Regions from separate parts of the Caenimonas terrae genome, predicted to be linked through region 2. Evidence: predicted binding sites of a transcription regulator. Region 2 holds the regulator's gene; each other region holds the start of a gene.
What was found. The regulator sigma-54, encoded in region 2, starts transcription at its own class of promoters, with help from an activator protein. The targets are predictions, from matches to a motif close to TGGCANGNAANCTGCTTT.

Region 1: the regulator sigma-54 is predicted to act here: its motif matches at 3,477-3,494, upstream of glnA (type I glutamate--ammonia ligase).
Region 3: the regulator sigma-54 is predicted to act here: its motif matches at 4,316-4,333, upstream of ACFPOE_RS03665 (ammonium transporter).

The regions. Positions count from the first base shown of each region.
Region 1 covers NZ_JBHSMF010000009.1:547,866-555,561, forward strand. Annotated here, with positions in the region: gene ACFPOE_RS16445 (hypothetical protein) at 1-48, shown strand, start outside; gene ACFPOE_RS16450 (16S rRNA pseudouridine(516) synthase) at 119-841, shown strand; gene ACFPOE_RS16455 (alpha/beta fold hydrolase) at 845-1,615, opposite strand; gene ACFPOE_RS16460 (EI24 domain-containing protein) at 1,679-2,536, shown strand; gene ACFPOE_RS16465 (competence/damage-inducible protein A) at 2,514-3,335, shown strand; gene glnA (type I glutamate--ammonia ligase) at 3,544-4,962, shown strand; gene ACFPOE_RS16475 (hypothetical protein) at 5,124-5,621, shown strand; gene glnL (nitrogen regulation protein NR(II)) at 5,627-6,697, shown strand; gene ntrC (nitrogen regulation protein NR(I)) at 6,734-7,696, shown strand, end outside.
Region 2 covers NZ_JBHSMF010000002.1:475,431-483,126, reverse strand. Annotated here, with positions in the region: gene ACFPOE_RS02365 (thiol:disulfide interchange protein DsbA/DsbL) at 1-162, shown strand, start outside; gene ACFPOE_RS02360 (hypothetical protein) at 361-1,686, shown strand; gene ACFPOE_RS02355 (type 2 periplasmic-binding domain-containing protein) at 1,695-2,099, shown strand; gene ACFPOE_RS02350 (methyl-accepting chemotaxis protein) at 2,125-3,612, shown strand; gene lptA (lipopolysaccharide transport periplasmic protein LptA) at 3,650-4,330, shown strand; gene lptB (LPS export ABC transporter ATP-binding protein) at 4,336-5,118, shown strand; gene ACFPOE_RS02335 (RNA polymerase factor sigma-54) at 5,234-6,802, shown strand; gene ACFPOE_RS02330 (THUMP domain-containing class I SAM-dependent RNA methyltransferase) at 6,822-7,696, shown strand, end outside.
Region 3 covers NZ_JBHSMF010000002.1:737,529-745,224, forward strand. Annotated here, with positions in the region: gene ACFPOE_RS03640 (KdsC family phosphatase) at 1-136, shown strand, start outside; gene lptC (LPS export ABC transporter periplasmic protein LptC) at 142-792, shown strand; gene ACFPOE_RS03650 (SDR family oxidoreductase) at 812-1,588, shown strand; gene ACFPOE_RS03655 (RNA recognition motif domain-containing protein) at 1,646-2,158, opposite strand; partial or broken gene ACFPOE_RS03660 (RNA recognition motif domain-containing protein) at 2,420-2,821, opposite strand; gene ACFPOE_RS03665 (ammonium transporter) at 3,042-4,244, opposite strand; gene metX (homoserine O-succinyltransferase MetX) at 4,526-5,629, shown strand; gene metW (methionine biosynthesis protein MetW) at 5,626-6,210, shown strand; gene ACFPOE_RS03680 (IlvD/Edd family dehydratase) at 6,250-7,696, shown strand, end outside.

The DNA.
Region 1 (7,696 bases), on a different contig from region 2:
CAGCTGTCGCCGCTGGAGCGCGAGCTGACCGCGGCGGGCGCCCGCTAGGCGCAGGGTCCCGGGCAGCGGGCAGCGGGCGGCGGGGGCGATTGCCGGGCCGTTTGCGATACTCGACCGGATGCAACTGCAGGACATCCTTTATTCCCAGGGCTTCGGCACCCGGCGGGTCTGCGCCGGGCTGGTCCAGCAGGGCCTGGTCGAGGTCGGCGGCGAGATTCGCCGCGATGCCAGTGCCGACTTCGACACCGCCGGCCTGCGCTTCCAGGTGCAGGGCCGCGACTGGGAGTTCCACGAGAAGGCCTACGTCATGCTGCACAAGCCGGCCGGCACCGAGTGCTCGCAGAAGCCTTCCACCTATCCCAGCATCTATACCTTGTTGCCGGCGCCCTTGCGCCAGCGGCCGCAGAAGGGGCCGGTGCAGGGCGTGCAGGCGGTTGGGCGGCTGGACCAGGACACGACCGGCCTGCTGTTGCTCACCGACGACGGGCAGTTCATCCACCGCATGAACTCGCCGCGGCACCACGTTCCCAAGGTCTACGAGGTGACGACCAAGCATCCGCTGGACGCCAGGCAGGTCGACAAGCTGCTGCAGGGAGTGGTGCTCGACGACGATCCGCAGCCGGTGCGCGCCGCCGCCTGCGAGATCGTGGACGACCATCACCTGCGGCTGACCCTGACCGAAGGCAAGTACCACCAGGTCAAGCGCATGCTGGCAGCGGTGAGCAACCGGGTGGAGGGGCTGCACCGCTCGCGCATCGGCGCGCTGGAGCTCCCCGCAGACCTGGCGCCGGGCCAGTGGCGCTGGCTGGGTGCGGGCGAGCTGGCGGCGCTGCGGGGCTGATCCTCAGGGCAGGGCCTGCAGGAACTGCGTCACCAGCCCGCAGGTGAGCTCGGGCTGGTCCTTGTGGGGCGAGTGGCCGCAGCCGGCGAGCTGTTCCATGCGGAAGCTGCCGCGGGTCGGGGCGATCTCCTCGATCTGCCGCATGCTGCCGTAGGGGTCGTCGCAGCCCTGGATCGCCAGCACCGGGGCCTCGATGCGGCGGCAGTCCTGGCGGATGTCGAAGGTGCGGAACGCAGGGCTGAGCCAGATGTCGTTCCATTGCCAGAACGCGACGTCGACGTCGGCGTGGTAGCGCTTCAGGCGCTCGCGCAGCGCCGCCGGGTAGGCGGCGCGCGCCGCTTCGATCGAGCGCACCGAGACGTCTTCGACGATCACGTGCGGCGCCATGACGACGCAGGCGGCCACCGGGTGCCGGCTGGCGTGGAGCAGGGCGATGCTGCCGCCGTCGGAGTGTCCCAGCAGCACCGGCCGCTCGATTCCCAGCGCCTGCAGCAATGCCGGCAGCACGTCCCAGGCTTCGCGATGCATGTAGTCGGGCGCCAGCCGGCCGGCACCGCGCACGTCCGGCACCGGATCGGAGTTGCCGTAGCCGCGGCGCGAATACACCACGCCGGCGCGCCCGGCCGCGTCGCACACCTGGCGCGGCCAGTCGCGCCACATGGCGACCGAGCCCAGGCCCTCGTGCAGGAACACGATGGGGGCGCGCTGTTGGCCTTCGGGGCCGGCCAGCCGCCGGACTTCGAGCGCGACGCCGTGGATCTGGATCGTTTCCATCGGCCCGATGTTACGCAAGCAGCGCCGCCGCCCGGCGGTCGCGCCGCGGGTAAGCTGCGCGCCATGAGCCTATTTCTCGACTCCTTCTGGCGCGCGGTCGCCTATTGCCTGCGGCCCCGCGTCATCGCGCTGTCGTTCCTGCCGCTGCTGATCATGGTCGTCCTGTCGCTGGCGATGGGCTACTTGTTCTGGGATGCCGCGGTCGACTGGGTGTTCCTGCGGCTGGAGTCCTGGGACCTGCTCAAGAGCGTCTGGGGCTGGCTGCAATCCATGGGCGCGGGCAACCTGAAGACGGTGGTCGCGCCGCTGGTCGTGATCTTCGCGGTCACGCCGGTCGTCGTCGTGCTCTCGCTGCTGGTCGTGGCCGTGCTGATGGCGCCGGCCCTGGTCCTGATGGTGGCCGAGCGCCGCTTCCCGCGGCTGGAGCGCAAGAAGGGCGGCTCGCTGCTGGCCAGCGCGCTGTGGTCGCTCGGCTCCGCGTTCTTGGCGCTGGTGGCATTGGTGATTTCGCTTCCGCTGTGGCTGGTGCCGCCGTTGATCCTGCTGCTGCCGCCGCTGATCTGGGGCTGGCTGACTTACCGCGTGATGGCCTTCGATGCGCTGGCCGCGCACGCCAGCACGCAGGAGCGGCGCGCGGTGTTCCGGCGCCACCGGATGTGGCTGCTCGGGATGGGAGTGGTCACCGGCTATCTCGGCGCCGCGCCGAGCCTGGTGTGGGCCTCCGGGGCTTTGTTCGCCGCGGCCTTCGTGCTGCTGGTGCCCGTGGCGATCTGGATCTACACGCTGGTCTTCGCGTTTTCGTCGCTCTGGTTCGCCCACTACTGCCTGGCGGCGCTGGAGCAGTTGCGCGCCGAGCAGGCCGCCGCCACGGCCGCGCCGCTCCCGGTAGCATCGGGGGATGGCCACATCCCCTCTCCCTGAGCGCCCTGCCTTCGGCCTCGTCATCGTCGGCGACGAGATCCTGTCGGGCAAGCGCGCCGACAAGCACATGCCCAAGCTGATCGAACTGCTGGCCGTGCGCGGCCTGCAGCTGGAATGGGCCGAATATGTCGGCGATTCGCCCGACCGCATCACCGCGACGCTCAAGCGGGCGTTCGCCTCGGGCGACGTCGTGTTTTCCTGCGGCGGCATCGGCGCCACGCCCGATGACCACACGCGCCAGTGCGCCGGGCGGGCGCTGGGCGTGGATATCGAACTGCATCCGCAGGCCGAAGCGCTGATCCGCGAGCGGATGCAGGACATGGCGAAGGAGCAGGGCATCCCCTACGAGCCGGACCGGCCCGACAACATCCACCGCCTGAACATGGGCGTGTTCCCCCGGGGCGCAGGGATCATCCCGAATCCGTACAACAAGATCCCGGGCTTCAGCGTCGGGCACGTCCATTTCGTCCCCGGCTTTCCGGTGATGGCCTGGCCGATGATGGAGTGGGTGCTGGACCACACCTATCCGCATCTCTTTCGCCAGCAGGCCTACCTCGAGAAATCGGTCATCGTGTTCGGTTCGATGGAAGCGACGCTGACGCCCCTGATGCAGGACATCGAGCAGGCGCACCCCGGGGTCAAGGTGTTCAGCCTGCCCAGCGTCGACCATCCGCAGTACGGCCGCCACATCGACCTGGGCGTCAAGGGCGAGCCGGCGGCGGTCGAGCCCGCCTACCTGGACCTGCTGGCCGGCCTGCGCCAGATCGGCGCCAAGCTGGGCCCCGAATTGGTGCGATAACGACAGCGCACCATTCAGGTGCAAAGGCTCCAGGCACTAAGCCGGGGCGTGCCTCATCATGCCGGGGCCGCGCCACCGCAGGAAAGGCCAAAATCTCGGCGACAATCGCCAGCTTTGCCGGCTTCGGCCATGCACCAGCTTTGGCACAAAAACTGCATTCAACGTTTCCGTTCAATTGATTCAACAACCATCCAACCAGGAGAACCTGATGGCAGCCAAGACCGTCGCCGACGTGATGAAGATGGTGAAGGAGAACGAAGTCAAGTTTGTCGACTTCCGCTTCACCGACACCCGCGGCAAGGAGCAACACGTCACCGTGCCGGTGTCGCATTTCGACGATGACAAGTTCAGCGCGGGCCACGCGTTCGACGGCTCGTCGATCGCCGGCTGGAAGGGCATCGAGGCGTCGGACATGCTGCTCATGCCCGATCCGAACACCGCCAACATCGACCCCTTCTTCGAGGAAACCACGCTGCTGCTGACATGCGACGTGCTCGAGCCGGGCGACGGCAAGGCCTATGACCGCGACCCGCGTTCGATCGCCCAGCGCGCCGAGGCGTACCTGAAGTCCTCGGGCCTGGGCGACACGGCCTACTTCGGCCCCGAGCCCGAGTTCTTCATCTTCGACGACGTGCGCTGGAACACCGACATGTCGGGCACGTTCTACAAGATCGACGAATACGAAGCGCCGTGGAACAGCGGCAAGAAGCTCGAAGGCGGCAACAAGGGCCACCGTCCCACGGTCAAGGGCGGCTACTTCCCGGTGCCCCCGGTGGACAGCATGCAGGACATGCGCGCCGAGATGTCGCTGATCCTGGAGTCGCTCGGCATCCCGGTGGAAGTGTTCCACCATGAGGTGGGCGGCGCCGGCCAGAACGAGATCGGCACCAAGTTCAGCACGCTGGTGCAGCGCGCCGACTGGACCCAGCTCCTGAAGTACGTGGTCCACAACGTCGCCAATGCGTACGGCAAGACGGCCACCTTCATGCCCAAGCCCCTGGTCGGCGACAACGGCTCCGGCATGCACGTGCACCAGTCGATCTGGAAAGACGGCAAGAACCTGTTCGCCGGCGACGGCTACGCCGGCCTGTCGGACTTCGCGCTGTACTACATCGGCGGCATCATCAAGCACGCCCGCGCGCTCAACGCCATCACCAACCCCGGCACCAACAGCTACAAGCGGCTGGTCCCGGGCTTCGAGGCGCCGGTCAAGCTGGCCTACTCGGCGAAGAACCGGTCGGCGTCGATCCGCATCCCGTACGTGGCCAACCCCAAGGGCCGCCGGATCGAGGCGCGCTTCCCGGATCCGCTGATGAACCCCTACATGGGCTTCGCGGCGCTGATGATGGCCGGCCTGGACGGCGTGGAAAACAAGATCCACCCGGGCGAAGCGGCCACCAAGGACCTGTACCACCTGCCGCCGGAAGAGGACGCGAAGGTGCCGACCGTCTGCCACAGCCTGGACCAGGCGCTGGACTACCTGGACAAGGGCCGCAGCTTCCTGACCAAGGGCGGCGTGTTCACCGACACCATGATCGATGCCTACATCGAGCTGAAGATGTCGGAAGTGACGCGTTTCCGCATGGCCACCCACCCCGTGGAATTCGACATGTACTACTCGCTGTAAGGCGGCTTCCCGGACTGTGATTTCCCACAGTCTGTGGCACGAAAAGGACGGCCCCGGCCGTCCTTTTCCTTTTTGAATCAATGGCTTAATTGGACTTTTGAAGGAAAAGCGCGATACTGCAAGGCCGTCCCTGCATCCCGATGCGAGGAGAACCAGTTCCCATGAAATACGCCTACCTCATTCCCCTCGCTGCCCTGGTGTTCGCTGCGAACAGCCACGCGCAGGCGCGGATCTTCCGCTGCGGCAACGCCTACACCAATGACGCCGCCGAAGCCAAGTCCAAGAACTGCAAGCTGGTCGAAGGCGGTTACATCACCGTCGTCGAAGGCACGCGCGTGCAGGGCGCACCCAGTGGCAGCGCCAGCAATGCGTCCACCAAGCTGGCGTCGGCCGGCACCCGGGTCGAGTCCGCAGACCAGAAGGCCCGCGATTCCGACGCCCGCCAGATCCTGGAATCCGAGCTGAAGAAGGCCGAGGTGCGCCAGGCCGAGCTGCTCAAGGAATTCAACAACGGCGAGCCGGACAAGCAGGGTTCCGAAGGCCGCAACTACCAGAAGTACCTGGACCGCGTGGCCGAACTGAAAGCCAGCATCGCCCGCAACCAGAACGACATCGCCGGCATCAAGCGCGAGCTCGATCGGGTTCCTGCGTCAAAATAGGCTGCTTGAGCAAGCCTCTTCCCCCGCACGCCCGCTTCCAGTCCTTCGATCTCCTGGCCACGCTGGTGGCCGTGGTCCGATCCGACGGCACCGTCCTGTTCGCCAACGCCGCCCTCGAGGACGCGCTTGGCACCTCGCGCCGCACCATCGAAGGTTCGGCCTTCGCGCATTGCTTCACCGAGCCGCACATCCTGCAGAACGCGCTCGAAGGCGCCGCCGGCAACGAGTTCGCCGCCCTGCGCTATGACGCGTTCCTCAACCGGCCGGCGCACGATCCGATTCCGGTCCATGTGATCGTGGCGCAGACCGACCAGGCCGGCGAGATCGTGGTGGAGCTGCTGCCGCTGGAGTCCCAGGCCAAGCAGGACCGGGAAGAGCGCCTGATCGACCAGGCGCAGGCCAACAAGGAACTGATCCGCAACCTCGCGCACGAGATCAAGAACCCGCTCGGCGGCATCCGCGGGGCGGCGCAGTTGCTGCAGATGGAGGTCGATTCGCGCGACCTGATCGAGTACACGCAGGTCATCATCCACGAGGCAGACCGGCTGCAGACGCTGGTGGACCGCCTGCTGGCGCCGCACCGGCGCCCGCATGTCGTCGGCGACGTCAACATCCACGAGGTGCTGGAGCGGGTCCGCTCGCTGATCCTGGCGGAGTTCCCCCGCGGCCTGCGGGTCGTACGCGAGTACGACACCTCGATTCCCGAATTCCGCGGCGACCGCGAGCAGCTGATCCAGGCCGTGTTGAACGTCGCGCACAACGCCTGCCAGGCGCTTGCGGACCGCATCGCGGCAGGCGATGCGCAGCTGGTTTTTCGCACGCGCATCGCCAGGCAGGTCACTTTCGGCAAGCAGCGCTACCGACTGGCACTGGAATTGCATGTCATCGACAACGGGCCCGGCGTGCCGGACTCGATCAGGGACCGCATCTTCTATCCCCTGGTATCAGGAAGGGAAGGCGGGTCGGGGCTGGGATTGACGCTGGCGCAAACCTTCGTGCAGCAGCATCATGGCCTGATCGAGTGCGACAGCGTTCCCGGCCGGACGGATTTCAAGATCCTGATTCCGTTGCCCTGATGTTCGTAGTCGATTGACCTGAGGTTGAAAAAATACATGAAGCCGATCTGGATCGTTGACGATGACCAATCCATCCGCTTCGTGCTGGAGAAGGCGCTGTTGCGCGAAGACCTTCCCACCCGCAGCTTCACCAACCCGCGCGAAGTCCTGGCCGCGCTGGACGACGCGGCCGACGACGAAGGCCCGCAGATCCTGGTCAGCGACATCCGAATGCCCGGCGGCTCGGGCCTGGACCTGCTGACCAAGGTCAAGGAGAAACATCCCGGCCTGCCGGTGATCATCATGACGGCGTTCTCCGACCTGGACAGCGCGGTCTCCGCCTTCCAGGGCGGCGCCTTCGAATACCTGCCCAAGCCCTTCGACCTGCCCAAGGCGGTGGAGCTGATCCGCCGCGCGGTGGAGGAGAGCCAGCGCGAGGAAGTGGCCGAAGAGCGGATGGCCGCGGCGCCCGAGATGCTCGGGCAGGCGCCGGCGATGCAGGACGTGTTCCGCGCCATCGGCCGCCTGTCGCAAAGCAACGTGACGGTGATGATCACCGGCGAATCGGGCTCGGGCAAGGAGCTGGTCGCGCGCGCCCTGCACAAGCATTCCCCGCGCGCCAGCGGCCCCTTCGTTGCGATCAACACCGCGGCGATTCCCAAGGACCTGCTCGAAAGCGAGTTGTTCGGCCACGAGCGCGGCGCCTTCACCGGCGCGCAGACGATGCGGCGCGGACGCTTCGAGCAGGCCGAGGGCGGCACGCTGTTCCTGGACGAGATCGGCGACATGCCCTTCGACCTGCAGACGCGGCTGCTGCGCGTGCTGTCGGACGGCCACTTCTACCGGGTGGGCGGCCACAACTCGGTCAAGGCCAACGTGCGCGTGATCGCCGCGACCCACCAGGACCTGGAACAGCGCGTCAAGGACGGCGCCTTCCGCGAAGACCTGTTCCACCGCCTGAACGTCATCCGCCTGCGGCTGCCGGCCCTGCGCGAGCGGCTGGAAGACATCCCGATGCTG
Region 2 (7,696 bases):
GCCCGCCGCGCCACGCAGCTGCAGGATGCCTACAAGGTGCAGGGCGTCCCGGCCATCGGCATCGCCGGCCGCTATTACACCGACGGCACCATGGCCGGCAACATGGACCGCGCCCTGCAGATCACGGATTACCTGGTCGCAGAGGTCCGCAAGTCCAAGTAGCCTGCGTGCCGCGGCAGCGGCCGCGCTCAGGCTCAGCTCGGCCGTTGCATGAATGCAGCTCGGCCGTTGCTCAAGGGCGACGGCCAGGGTGGTTGAAAGATGACTTCCATCACGAAGCATCTTGTCACCGCTAGTATCATTTAGATACATCCAGCTTAATGATCTCAGGCCCTCCACCACGTGGGCCCGGAGATCCGAATGTCACCGTCCAAGCGGGCTTCGCGCCTGACGCTGCAACTCCTGACCCTGGCAGTTGCGCTGCCGCTGGCCACGCCGGCGTCGGCGGCCGATGAGCTCCAGCGGATCGAACAACTCGAAAGGAAGCTGGCACAAAGCCTGGCCCTGATCGAGCAGCTGTCGGCCCGGCTGAACCAGGTCGAGAAGGCGGCACCGTCCGCAGCGGCCGCCGATCCGGCCAGCGTGACGGCGGCGCAGTCCGAGCGGATCGACCGGCTGGAGCAGACGCTGGTCAAGGTGTCCGAGAGCTCGGCCAAGTCGCGCGACCTCGGCGTGCCGCTGCACGGCTTCGCCGACGTCGGCTATGTCCGGTCCTCGCAGGCGCTCGACGGACGCCGCAGCGGCTTCGCCCTCGGCAACTTCGACCTGTACATCACGCCGGAGATCGGCGACCGGGTGAAGTCGATCGTCGAACTGGTGTTCGAATACGGCCCCGACAGCGCCAACGTCGCCACCGACCTGGAGCGGCTGCAGTTCGGCTACACCTTCAGCGATGCGGCCACCGTGTGGGCGGGACGCTTCCACACGCCCTACGGTTACTGGAACACCGCTTTCCACCACGGCCAGCAGATCCAGACCGCCGCGACCCGGCCCCGCTTCATCGAGTTCGAGGACCGTGGCGGCATCCTGCCGGCCCACGCCGTCGGCCTGCTGGTCTCCGGCGGCGTCAAGGCGGGCGCCGGCCGCGTCGGCTACGACGGCTACCTGGCCAACGGCAACCGGGTGGTCGACGGGGTGCTCGACTTCAACGCGTTCAGGGACGACAACGGCAACAAGATGGTGGGCGGCAACCTGCGCTATTCCTTCGGCGGCAGGCTCGACGGCCTGACGCTGGGCCTGCACGGGTTCACCCAGCAGGTGGCGCAGTACGACGGCCAGAACGCGGTGGTGAACAACACCAAGGTCAACATGACCGGGGCTTACGCGGTGTACGAGCACGCCGACTGGGAAGTCATCGCGGAGTACTACCGGTTCCGCAACCGGGACCTCAGCGGCGGCAGCGGCACCCACGCCAGCTGGGCGGGCTTCGGCCAGCTGGGCTACACGCTGGCCGGGAAGTGGACGCCCTATGCGCGGCTGGAGAAAGCGGCGCTGGACCAGGCCGACAACTATTTCGCCAGCCAGGACAGCGGCCGCTCCTATTCCCGCAGCACGCTGGGCCTGCGCTACGACCTGAACCCGAGCACCGCGATCAAGATGGAGCTGAACCAGACGCGGCAGCAGCAACGGGATGCGTCCACGCTGAGGGCGAACGAAACGCGCCTGCAGCTGGCGGTCCGTTTCTAGGAGGCGCCATGAACCACAAGCGCATTGCCCTCCTCGCCTGGCTGGTGCTGGCCGGCACCACCGCGCTGCCGGCGCTGGCCGCCGACCTCTACGTCATCGCCAACCCGTCGCTGGCGCTGACGGCCGACGACATCCGCGACATCTACATCGGCGACAAGCAGATCGCCGACGGCGTCAAGCTGGTGCCGCTGGACAACTCGGCCCAGCAAAAGGACTTCCTGGAAAAGGTGCTCAAGCTCGATGGCGCCAAGTACAACGGCATCTGGATCAAGAAGGGCTTCCGCGACGGCCTGAACGCGCCCGCGGTCAAGTCCAGCGACGCGGAAGTCATCGCCACGGTGAAGTCCACGCCCGGCGCGGTCGGCTACGTGTCCAGCGCTCCCAAAGACCTGAAGGTCATCGTCAAATACTGAGCGCGCATCCACCGTCAGACCAACCATGTGGCTCAACGCATTTGCCCGCCTGCAGATCAAGCACCGGATGTACGTGCAGTTCATCCTGGCCGTCACGCCGCTGGTGCTGCTGCTGCTGTTCCAGCTGACGTCGGTCAGCGACCTGCCGCAACGGGTGAACGCCGCGCTGGGCCGCTACCGCACCGCCAACCAGGCGATCTCCAGTTACCGTGAGTTCCTCAACGGCGTGACGGATGCGGTGGATACCGGCAAGGTCGGGGCGCCGGCGCTGGCGGCGCTGCAGCAGGCCCACGCCGGGGCGCAGCAGATCCAGCGCACCGCGCCGACGCCGACGCTGCAGGCGGCGGTCGAAGGCATGGACCGCATCGGCGCCGCGCTGGCCGCCAACAATTCGCTGGCGGCGCTGCTGTCGATCAAGGGCGACATCAACAACGTCGACGTCGCGCTCAAGCGGCTGGCCGACGAGGGGGAGCAGCAGCTGTCCAAGCTGGTGGCCGACGACGACCAGGCCACGCGCACCCGCAACAAGATCCTGGCCGGGATCGCCGGCCTGACGCTGCTGCTGCTTGGATTCATGGTGCGCCAGATCGTCAACCGGATCATCGTCCCGATCGCATGGGCGGTGCGCACGGCCAAGCGCGTCGCGTCCGGCGACCTGTCGCCCATCGTGGCGCCCAGCCAGCGCTCCGACGGCATCGGCGAGCTGCAGGGCGCGCTGCGCGAGATGAACGATTCGCTGATCGCCATCGTGACCCGCGTGCGCGAGAGCTCGGAGCTGATCTCGGTGGCGTCCAGCAAGCTGTCCACCGGCAACCAGGAGCTCTCCACCCGCACCATCGAGCAGGCCGGCTCGCTGGAGCAGACCGCCGCCTCGATGGACGAACTGACCGCCGCCGTGCAGCGCAATTCGGGCAATGCCCAGCGCGCCAACGTGCTGGTGAAATCGGCCTCCGACGTCGCGGTCAAGGGCGGCGAGGTGGTGGCCCAGGTGATCGACAAGATGAACTCGATCAGCGCCTCGTCCAGCAACATCGTGGACATCATCGGCATCATCAACGGCATCGCCTTCCAGACCAACATCCTGGCGCTGAACGCCGCCGTCGAGGCGGCGCGGGCCGGCGAATCCGGGCGCGGCTTCGCCGTGGTCGCGGCCGAAGTGCGCAGCCTGGCGCAGCGCAGCGCGGCGGCGGCCCAGGAGATCAAGGTGCTGATCGGCAATTCGGTCGACCAGATCGGCGCCGGCAGTGCCCTGGTGGCCCTGGCCGGGCAGACCATGGAGCAGATCGTGCTGAGCGTGCGCGACATCACCGACATCGTGGGCGAGATCGCTGCCACCAGCGACCAGCAGAACAGCGGGATCGAGCAGGTCAACCACGCGGTGTCCACGCTCAACGCCGTGACGCACAAGAATGCGGTCCTGGTCGAAGAGGCCAGCTTCACGGCCGACGCGATGAGCGAGCAGGCCTCGCGCCTGGTCGACGTCGTGGGAACGTTCCGCTTCGGCGCCGGCTGAGGGCCCCCGCGGCGCCCGGCATCCGGAGATGGCCTCCATGGCGGCCGGACGGGCTCCGCCCGGTACAATGCCAGCAAGATTCGTGCCCTCTATGAACCAACTTCTTGCCCCCCTGCTGGCCGGTGTGCTCGGCACCCTGGTCGCCTCCGCCCCCGCCCTGGCGGAAAAGGCCGACCAGAACAAGCCGATGAACGTCGAAGCGGACTCCCTGCGCTATGACGACGTCAACCAGACCAGCGTCTTCAACGGCAACGTGGTGATCACCAAGGGCACCATCCTGATCCGCGGCGGCAAGGTGGACGTGCGGCAGGACCCCGAGGGCTACCAGTACGGCGTGGTGAGCGCGGCGCCCGGCAAGCTGGCCTATTACAAGCAGAAGCGCGACGGCGTGGACGAATTCATCGAGGGCGAGGCCGATACGATCGAATACGACGGCAAGGCCGACCGCGTCAAGTTCATCAAGCGCGCCGAACTGCGGCGCCTGCGCGGCGCGGCCGTGGCCGACGAAATGACCGGCAGCCTGATCACCTACGACAACGGCCGCGACGTCTTCACGGTGGACGGCGGGCCGGGCAGCCCCAGCGCCGCCCCAGGCCTGCCGGGCGGCCGGATCCGCGCGGTGCTCTCGCCGCGGCCTTCGGCCTCGGCGCCGGCGCCCACGCCGGCACCGCCGGTGCAGTTGCGCCAGAGCATGACGATCGGCGGGGAAAAGAAGTGACCGACATGGCCGTGGCACCGGAGCTGGCCAGCATGGCTTCGGCCAGCGCCAGCCGGCTGGAGGCGCGCCACCTGCAGAAATCCTACGGCAGCCGCCACGTCGTCAAGGACGTGTCGCTGGCGGTGGAAAAGGGCGAGGTGGTCGGCCTGCTCGGGCCCAACGGCGCGGGCAAGACCACCTCCTTCTACATGATCGTCGGCCTGGTGCGCGCCGATGCCGGCGAGATCTCGATCGACGGCAACTCGGTGGAACACATGCCGATCCACCGCCGCTCGCGCCTGGGCCTGTCCTACCTGCCGCAGGAAGCGTCGATCTTCCGCAAGCTCAACGTCCAGGAAAACGTGCGCGCCGTGCTGGAGCTGCAGCGCGACCCGCAGGGCAAGCCGCTGGCCCGCGCCGAGGTGGAGCGGCGCCTGACCTTGCTGCTGCAGGAGCTGCGGGTGGACCACCTGCGCGATTCGCCGGCGCTGGCGCTGTCCGGCGGCGAGCGGCGCCGGGTCGAGATCGCCCGCGCGCTGGCCACGCAGCCGCGCTTCATCCTGCTGGACGAGCCCTTTGCCGGCATCGACCCGATCGCCGTCATCGAGATCCAGCGCATCATCGGCTACCTCAAGTCGCGCGGCATCGGCGTGCTGATCACCGACCACAACGTGCGCGAGACCCTGGGCATCTGCGACCACGCCTACATCATCAGCGACGGCACGGTGCTGGCGCAGGGCACGCCCTCGGAGATCGTCAACAACGCCGATGTCCGGCGGGTGTACCTCGGCGAACATTTCCGGATGTAGTGATGGCCCCCACGCTTGTCACTTCGCGTACTGCGCTGCCCCCCGGGGGGGCCCTCGCGCCTTGGGGCAGCCCGGCGGCGCCCACGCCTTAGGTTTGCTGAATGGCTGTTTCCCCATGAAGCAGGGTCTTTCGCTTCGCGTTTCACAGCACCTGGCGCTCACGCCGCAGCTGCAGCAATCGATCCGCCTGCTGCAGCTGTCGACCCTCGAACTGTCGCAGGAAGTCGAGCAGATGCTGGACGACAACCCCTTCCTCGAATTGACGCTGGAGGAGGCGCCGCGCGAGGAGTTCGGGCTCGACAAGGCGGACGCGCCGGCGCGCGACGACGACATCGACACCGAGGGCGCGGCCGAGTTCAGTCCGTCCAGCCCGGCGCCGGACAGCGCGTCGGCCACCAGCGAGAGCGAACCCGCCGCCACCAGCGAATCGGACACGCCCGACTGGGATGGCGACGGCAGCAACGAGGTGGTGCCCGACGACGGCGAATGGGGCGGCGAGGCGCCGGCCAGCCGCAACAACCTCAGCGGCGACGACCAGATGGACGCGACCGACCTGGCCCGCGGCCAGGAGTCGCTGCAAAGCCACCTGCACCGGCAGGCGCTGTCGCTGCGGCTGTCACCCGAAGACAGCGCCGCCCTGCGCTTCCTGATCGAATCGCTCAACGACGACGGCTACCTGGAGGACAGCTTCGAGGAGCTGGCCCGCGGCCTGGCCGGCGACGACCTCGAGCAGGTGGAAGAACTGGTGCATCGCTTCACCGTGGCAATGAACTTGCTGCAGCATCTGGAGCCGGTGGGCGTGGGTGCGCGCAACCTGTCGGAATGCCTGTCGCTGCAATTGAAGGCACTGGCCGGCGCCGGCGCCGGCCCCGACGATCCCTGCCACGCGGCGCTGGCGATCTGCCGGCAGCCGATCGACCTGCTGGCCCGGCGCGACGTCAAGCGGCTGGCGCAGCTGTGCGGCGAGAGCGAGGCGCGGATCAAGGCCGCGATCGGCCTGATCACGCGCCTGGAGCCCAAGCCCGGCCGCCGGTTCGTCGACGTCGAGCGCAACATCGTCGTGCCCGACGTGCTGGTCACGCGGATCGCCCGCAACGGCCAGCCCAAGTTTCGGGTCATGCTCAACCCCGAGGTGATGCCGCGGCTGCGGGTGCACGACATCTATGCCGGGGCGCTGAAGTCGCACAAGGGCGAGGGCCACCAGGCGCTGCAGCAGCGGCTGCAGGAGGCGCGCTGGTTCATCAAGAACATCCAGCAGCGCTTCGACACCATCCTGCGGGTCTCCAATGCGATCGTCGAGCGGCAAAAGAGCTTCTTCGTGCACGGCGAGCTGGCGATGCGGCCGCTGGTGCTGCGCGAGATCGCCGACGAACTCGGGCTGCACGAATCGACCATCAGCCGCGTCACCACCGCCAAGTACATGGCCACGCCCTACGGCACCTTCGAGCTGAAGTATTTCTTCGGCTCGGCGCTGGGCACCGAAACCGGCGGCAATGCGTCGAGCACCGCGGTGCGGGCGCTGATCAGGCAGTTCGTCGCCTCGGAAAACCTCAAGAAGCCGCTGTCCGACAGCCAGATCTCCGACATGCTCAAGGAGCAGGGGATCGAGTGCGCCCGCCGCACGGTCGCAAAATACCGCGAGGCCCTGCGGATCGCCCCCGCGAACCTGCGCAAGGCGCTCTAGCCATGCCGAGAAAGCTCCCGTGAACCAGCTGCAACTGTTCCTGCCCTGCGCCGCCGGCGTCGAGGGTTTCCTGGCCGACGAGGTGCACCGCATCACCGGCCTCAAGGGCGACGATCTGCTGGTCGGGCGCGGCGGCGTCGAGCTGCGTGCCTCCTGGCGCGAGGCGCTGCAGCTGAACCTGCACAGCCGGCTGGCCCAGCGTGTGCTGGTGCAGCTGTCGCACACCATGTACCGCAGCGAGAACGACCTGTATGCGGCGGCCGGTGCGGTGGCCTGGGAGATCTGGTTCACCACCAAGCAGACCTTCAAGATCGAGGTGACCTCGCAGCACAGCCCGCTCAAGAGCCTGAACTTCGCGGCGCTGAAGATCAAGGACGCGGTGGCCGACCGCTTCCGCAACAAGGGCGGCGAGCGGCCCAGCGTGGACACCACCTGGCCTGACGTGCGCATCTACGCGCACCTGACCACCGACAGCGCCACGCTGTACATCGACACCTCGGGCGAGCCGCTGTTCAAGCGCGGCTGGCGCGAGGACAAGGGCGAGGCGCCGCTGAAGGAAACGCTGGCGGCGGCGATGATCGCGGCCAGCGGCTGGAAGGCGGACACCCCGCTGTACGACCCGTGCTGCGGCAGCGGCACCATCGCCATCGAGGCGGCGCAGATCGCCTGCAACATCGCCGCCGGGAGCTTTCGCCGCTTCGGCTTCGAGAAGCTGCTGCCGCACCAGCCGCACGTGTGGGCCGGGCTCAAGCAGCAGGCGGAGGCCGCGCGGGTGGTGGCCAACCCCGGCATCTTCGGCAGCGACGTCGCCCACCGGATGGTGGACTTCGCGCAGCGCAACGCCGAGCGCGCCGGCGTCGGCGAGATCGTGCAGTTCCGCGGCGGCGACGCGCT
Region 3 (7,696 bases), 260 kb from region 2:
CGCGCATGCAGAGGTCAAGGCGCTCGCCCATCATGTGACGGCAGCCGCGGGCGGCCATGGAGCGGCGCGCGAGTTCTGCGACCTGCTGCTGGTGGCCAGCGGGCGCTATGCAGGCCTGCTGGAGTCGTACGCTTGAGCGCGGTGCTTCCGGCTCCGGCGCCCGCGGCGCGCACCGGCCAGGCCCTGGCCCGCGACGCCTGGGACCAGCTGTCGATCTACCTGCCGATCATCCTGATGGGGCTGATGGCGCTGGGCACCTACTGGCTGGCCCGCAACACGCCCATGTTCAGCCTGCCCGAGCCCGTGCGGCCCGCCCGGCATGAGCCCGACTACTACATGCGCGGGTTTTCCGTCAAAACCTTCGATGCCACCGGCCGGCTCAAGAGCGAAGTGTTCGGCACCGAGGCGCGCCACTTTCCGGACACCGATACGCTGGAAATCGACAAGCCCCGCATCCGCGCCTACAACGAGCACGACGAACTCACCGAGGCGACCGCGACCCGGGCCCTGTCCAATGCCGATGGCTCCGAGGTGCAGCTGATCGGCGATGCGGTCGTCAAGCGCCAGCCCACCAAGGGTCCGGACGGGCGTGCCACGCCACCGCTCGAGTTCCGCGGCGACTTCCTGGACGCCTTCGTGACCACCGAACGGGTCAAGTCGCACAAGCCGGTGACCCTGATCCGCGGCACCGACAAGTTCACGGCCGACAGCCTGGACTTCGACAACGTCAGCCGGGTCGTGCTCCTGCAGGGGCGGGTGCGCGGGACGCTGACCCCGGCCCGCAAGCCCTGAGCGCCGTCCACCGCACACGATGGACAAGCTCGTCTTCATCACCGGTGCCTCCAGCGGCATCGGCCAGGCTCTGGCCTGGCGCTATTACCAGGCCGGCTGGCGACTGGCGCTGGTGGCCCGCCGCGCCGACGAGATCCAGCGCTGGGCCGACGGGCAGCGGCTGGATCGTGGAAGGTATGCCATCTACGGCGCCGACGTCGCCGACATCGACAGCATCGTCGCGGCCGGCCTCGCCTGCATTGCGGGCCAGGGACTGCCTGACGTGGTGGTCGCCAACGCGGGCATCAGCGCCGGCGTCGACACCGCCATCCGGGCGGACCTGGATGTCCTGGCGCGGACCTTCGCAGTGAACAACGTCGGATTGGCGGCGACCTTCCAGCCCTTTGTGGCCCCCATGGTCCGCCGCGGCAGCGGCAGGCTGGTCGGCATCGCCAGCGTCGCGGCCATCCGCGGGCTGCCGGGGCACGGAGCCTATTGCGCCAGCAAGGCCGCCGTCGTTGCGTACTGCGAGAGCCTGCGCGGAGAGCTGCGCTCCAGCGGCGTGCGGGTAGTGACCATCTGCCCGGGCTACGTGGACACCCCGCTGACGCGCAGCAACCGCTACGCGATGCCGTTCCTGATGACGGCAACGGACTTCGCTGCGCGCGCGAGCGCGGTGATCGACCGTGGCGCGAGCTACTGCGTCATTCCCTGGCAGATGGGCATCGTCGCCAAGCTGCTGCGCCTTCTGCCCAATCCGCTGTTCGACAAGCTGCTGGCCGGGCGGGCCCGCAAGCAGCGCCACAACGAGCAATAGATGCTCCGACAGCGAAAAGGCTCCCACCGGAGCCCTTTTTGCTGGGATCGGCTGGCTTCAGTAGCCGCCGCGGCCGCCGCCGCCGCCGCCGTCACGACCGCCGCCGCGCGGGCCGGAGCCGTAGGGACTGCGGAACCCGCCATCGCGGCCGCCGCCGCCAGCACCACCGTAGCCTCCGCCGCCACCGCTGCGGCCGCCGCCGCCGCCTCCGCCCGTGCCGCCGCCACCACCGTAGCCGCCGCCACCGCCGCCGCTTCCGCCACCGCCGCCATAACCACCGCCGCCGCCACCACCGTAACCGCCGCTGCGCGGGGGACGCGATTCCATGGGACGGGCCTCGTTGACCACGACGCTGCGTCCGCCCAGTGGCTGGCCGTTCATGCCGTTGATTGCAGCTTGCGCCTCCGCATCGCTGCCCATCTCCACGAATCCGAAGCCTTTGGAGCGCCCGGTTTCACGCTCCATCATGACCTTTGCGCTGGTGACGGCACCGAACTGGCCGAAGGCCTGTTCGAGATCGCTATCGCGCACCGAATACGGCAGATTGCCGACGTACAGTTTGTTGCCCATGACTGGGACTCCTATAAAAACATTGACGTGAGCGATGGAGTCCCGAAAACGCATTCAACCGAGCCAGTGACGCGAAAGTGACCTGATCACCGCAATCCTGCGTGAAGAATGCCTTCACGCAATTCCATTATGGCGCAGGTGTCTGGATCTGAGGCAAGTGCAACGGTCGCGCTCAAGCGTGGAAAAGAGGCGATTTGCCAATGAAAAAGGGACCCGAAGGTCCCTTTGTTGCTTCCTGCTGACAGGAAGGTCTTAGTAGCTGCTGCGGCCACCGCCGCCGCCGCCGTAGCCGCCGCCGCCGCCGGAACGGCCACCGCCGCCACCACCGCCGCCGTAACCGCCACCGCCGCCGCCACCACCGTAGCCGCCGCCACCACCGCCGCCGCCGAAGCCGCCGCTACGAGGAGCGCGAGCTTCCATCGGACGGGCTTCGTTGACCACGAGACCGCGGCCGCCGATTTGCTGGCCGTTCATGCCAGCGATTGCGGCTTGCGCCTCGGCATCGTTGGACATTTCGACAAAGCCGAAACCCTTGGAGCGGCCGGTGTCACGTTCCATCATGACCTTGGCGCTGGACACGGTACCGTACTGGCTGAAAGCCTGTTCCATGTCGCTGTCACGGTAAGAGTAGGGAAGGTTCCCCACGTAAAGTTTGTTGCCCATCGTTGGACTCCATCATCTAAAAAAAATACGCACGAAGCGATGGGGAGTCCGACACGCAATCACAAACCGAAAAACTTCACTTCGAAGACGCGAAACTGACCATTCACCGCAGACCTTGCGCCGGGTCTAGGACCACGGCACCGGGCCATTATGGGCTAAATCCTGAGACTTTGGTAAAAAAACGCAGAGACCCCATTGCGGCGTTGCTCGTTTGCCCGCTTCACCAGTTCACTTCGCGGTCCGGCGTCGACCCGATGCGGTGAATCGAGATGTCCGCGCCCTCGTATTCCTCCTCCTGCGTCAGCCGCAATCCGGTGACCGACTTGATCAGGCCGTAGACGACGACGCCGCCCAGCAGGGCCCAGCCGACGCCCATGGCGGTGCCGATGACCTGGGCCCAGATGTTGACGCCGCCCAGGCCGCCCAGCAACTTGCTGCCGAAAATGCCGGCGGCGATCCCGCCCCAGGCGCCGCACAGGCCGTGCAGCGGCCAGACGCCCAGGACGTCGTCGATCTTCCACCGGTTCTGGGTCAGCGTGAACATGACGACGAACACCGCGCCGGCGACGCCTCCAACCACCAGCGCCCCCAGCGGATGCATCAGGTCAGAACCGGCGCAGATCGCGACCAGCCCTGCCAGCGGGCCGTTGTGCACGAAGCCAGGGTCGTTGCGCCCGAGCGCCAGCGCCGCCAGCGTGCCGCCCACCATGGCCATCAGCGAATTCACCGCCACCAGCCCGGAGATCTTGTCGATGGTCTGGGCACTCATCACGTTGAAACCGAACCAGCCCACCGTCAGTATCCAGGCGCCCAGCGCCAGGAAGGGGATGTTCGACGGCGGGTGGGCCGAGACCGCGCCGTCCTTGCGGTACCGATTGCGCCGGGCACCGAGCAACACCACCGCCGGCAGCGCCAGCCAGCCGCCCATGGCGTGGACCACCACCGAACCGGCGAAATCGTGAAACTCCTCGCCGGTCGCCCGCCTGATCCAGTCCTGGATGCCGAAGTGGTGGTTCCAGACCACGCCTTCGAACAGCGGATAGACCAGCCCCACGATGACGGCGGTGGCCATCAGTTGCGGACCGAACCGTGCCCGCTCGGCGATGCCGCCCGAAATGATCGCGGGGATGGCTGCTGCGAACGTCAGCAGGAAGAAGAACCGCACCAGCTCGTAGCCATTGCGCGCCGCCAGCTGTTCGGCGCCGACAAAGAAGCTGGTTCCGTAGGCGACCGTGTATCCCACCAGGAAGTACATGACAGTGGAGACGGAAAAGTCCACGAGGATCTTGACCAGGGCGTTGACCTGGTTCTTCTGGCGGACCGTCCCCAGTTCGAGAAAGGCAAAGCCGGCGTGCATGGCGAGCACCATGACGCCGCCCAGCAGGATGAACAGGGCGTCGACGCCCTGTTTTAGTGCTTCCATGAGAACCTCTGCGATGAAATGTGAGTGTTATTGGTGCGTGAGAGGGCTCGATGCGCCTCTCGCACCATAACCAAGCAAAATTTGCGCCAGAAGCGTGCGGCCGCCGCAGACCACCCGTCAGGGCTGCCCTTCGCAAACGCTGGCTTATACTTTCCGCAGCGCCGATTTGCTCCAGCTTGCGGGCGCTCAATAAATTCAGCTAAAGACCGACAGCCCGAACCCGGCCTCGTTTCCTTAGCGATGCCGGGTTTTGTTTTGCCATGATCGTTTCGCCCCAGTCCATGTCGTTCAGCCGCCCGCTCGCACTGCGCAGCGGTGCGTCGATCCGCGACTACGCGCTGGCCTACGAAACCTACGGCACGCTCAATGCAGACAGGAGCAATGCCGTCCTGGTCTGCCATGCGCTGAACGCCTCGCACCATGTGGCCGGCGTCTACGCCGGCAAGCCCGATTCCCAGGGCTGGTGGGACACGATGATCGGGCCCGGAAAGCCGGTGGACACCGACCGCTTCTTCGTGATCGGCGTCAACAACCTGGGGTCCTGCTTCGGCTCGACAGGGCCGATGCACGTGAACCCGGACACAGGCAAGGTCTACGGCGCCGACTTCCCGGTGATGACGGTGGAGGACTGGGTCGACGCCCAGGCCCGCCTGCTGGACGGACTCGGCATCGGGACGCTCGCCGCCGTGATGGGCGGCAGCCTGGGCGGCATGCAGGCGCTGTCGTGGACGCTGCAGTATCCGCAGCGGGTCCGCCACGGGGTGGTGATCGCCAGCGCGCCGAACCTCACGGCCGAAAACATCGCCTTCAACGAAGTGGCGCGCCGCGCCATCGTCACCGACCCGGACTTCCACGGCGGCCACTTCTACGAGCACGGCGTGGTGCCCAAGCGCGGCCTGCGCATCGCCCGCATGATCGGCCACATCACCTACCTGTCCGACGACGTGATGAACGAGAAGTTCGGCCGGCAGCTGCGGGACGGCATCGCGCCGAAGTACAGCACGCAGGAGATCGAGTTCCAGATCGAGAGCTACCTGCGCTACCAGGGCGACAAGTTCAGCGAGTATTTCGACGCCAACACCTATCTGCTGATCACCCGCGCGCTGGATTACTTCGACCCCGCGCTCGACTACGACGGCAGCCTGGCCAGGGCCCTCGCCCGGGCCAGCGCCCGCTTCCTGCTGGTGAGCTTCACCACCGACTGGCGGTTCGCGCCGCGCCGCAGCCGCGAACTGGTCAAGGCGCTGCTGGACAACCGCCGCGACGTCAGCTACGCGGAGATCGACGCGCCGCACGGCCACGACGCCTTCCTGCTGGAAGACCCGCGCTATCTCGGCACCGTGCGCTCCTACTTCGAGCGGATCGCCGCGGAGGCTGTGCGATGAGCGACCGCCTGACCATGGAATCGATCGCCCGCCTGGTGCCGCACGGCTCCCGTGTTCTGGACCTGGGCTGCGGCGACGGCGCCCTGCTCGATTACCTGCAGCGCGAGCGCGGCTGCCACGGCTACGGCATCGAGATCGCCGACGCCAACGTGCTGGCCTGCGTCAAGCGCGGAGTCAACGTGATCCAGCTGAACCTCGACGAGGGGCTGGCGATGTTCGACGACAGCTCGTTCGACGTGGTGCTGCAGATCGACACGCTGCAGCATCTGCGCAATGCCGAAACCATGCTGGTGGAAACGGCGCGCGTGGGCCGGGTCGGCATCGTCGCCTTCCCCAATTTCGCGCACTGGCCCAACCGGCTCTCGATCGCCCGCGGCCGCATGCCGGTGACCAAGCGCCTGCCCTACCAGTGGTATGACACGCCGAACATCCGGGTCGGCACCTTCAAGGACTTCGAGGTGCTCGCCACCAAGAACCGGCTGACCATCCTGGACGCCTTCGGCCTGCAGGAGGGGCGCGAAGTCCGCCTGCTGCCCAACGCCAGGGCCGGCACGGCGGTGTTCAAGTTCGAGCGCGGCTAGGCGCGAACGCACCGCGCCCGCGGCACTACCATTGCGGGCATGACGAATCCCACCGACGAACGCGGCGGCCTGAATAAGGGCCTGACCAACTACGGCGACATCGAGTTCTCGCTGTTCCTGCGCAAGGCCTTCATCAAGGGCGCGGGCTACACCGACGACGCGCTGCAGCGCAAGGTGGTGGGCATCGTCAACACCGGCAGCGGCTTCAACCCCTGCCATGGCAATGCGCCGCAGCTGATCGAGGCGGTCAAGCGCGGCGTGATGCTGGCCGGCGGCATCCCGATCGACTTTCCGACCATCTCGATCCACGAGAGCTTCGCCTACCCGACCAGCATGTACCTGCGCAACCTGATGGCGATGGACGTCGAGGAGATGGTGCTCGCCCAGCCGATGGACGCGGTGGTGCTGATCGGCGGCTGCGACAAGACGGTGCCGGCGGAGCTGATGGGGGCGATCTCGGCCAACGTCCCGGCGATCCAGCTGGTGACCGGCTCGATGCTGACCGGCTCCAACAAGGGCGAGCGGGTCGGCGCCTGCACCGACTGCCGGCGCTTCTGGGCCAGCTTTCGGGGCGACCAGATCGACGCGCAGGAGATCGCCGCAGTGAACAACCAGCTGGTGGCCAGCGTCGGCACCTGCTCGGTGATGGGCACCGCCAGCACGATGGCCTGCATCGCCGAAGCGCTCGGCATGTCGCTGCCCGGCGCCGCTTCGCCGCCTGCCGTCACCGCCGACCGGATCCGCATCGCCGAGCGCAGCGGCGCCCAGGCCATGAAGATGATCGAGCAGCGCCTGACGCCGGACCGCATCCTCACCGGCAGGTCGATCGAGAACGCGCTGCGCGTGCTGCTGGCGATCGGCGGATCGACCAACGCCATCATCCACCTCACGGCGATCGCCGGCCGGCTGGGCATCGCCATCGACCTGGAGCGGCTCGACGCGATGAGCCGCGACACGCCGGTGCTGGTCGACCTCAAGCCCTCGGGTCGCTACTACATGGAGGATTTCCACCATGCAGGCGGCCTGGTCACGGTGCTGCGCGAGCTGCGGCCGCTGCTGCACCTGGACGCTCTGACCGTCACCGGGCGCACGCTGGGCGAGGAGATCGACGCTGCCGGCCAGGGTTTCGCGCAGGACGTGGTCCGGCCGATGGCCAGGCCGATCTACCGCGAGGGCGGCATCGCCGTGCTGCGCGGCAACATCGCTCCGGGCGGCGCCATCATCAAGCAGTCCGCCGCCACCGCGGCGCTGATGGAGCACGAAGGGCGCGCCGTGGTGTTCGAGAACATGCAGGACCTGGCTCAACGCATCGACGACGAAGCGCTGGACGTGGCGGCCGACGACATCCTGGTGCTCAAGGGCATCGGCCCGGTCGGCGCGCCCGGCATGCCCGAGGCCGGCTACATCCCGATCCCCAAGAAGCTCGGGCGGCTGGGCGTCAAGGACATGGTGCGGATCTCGGACGGGCGGATCAGCGGCACCGCCG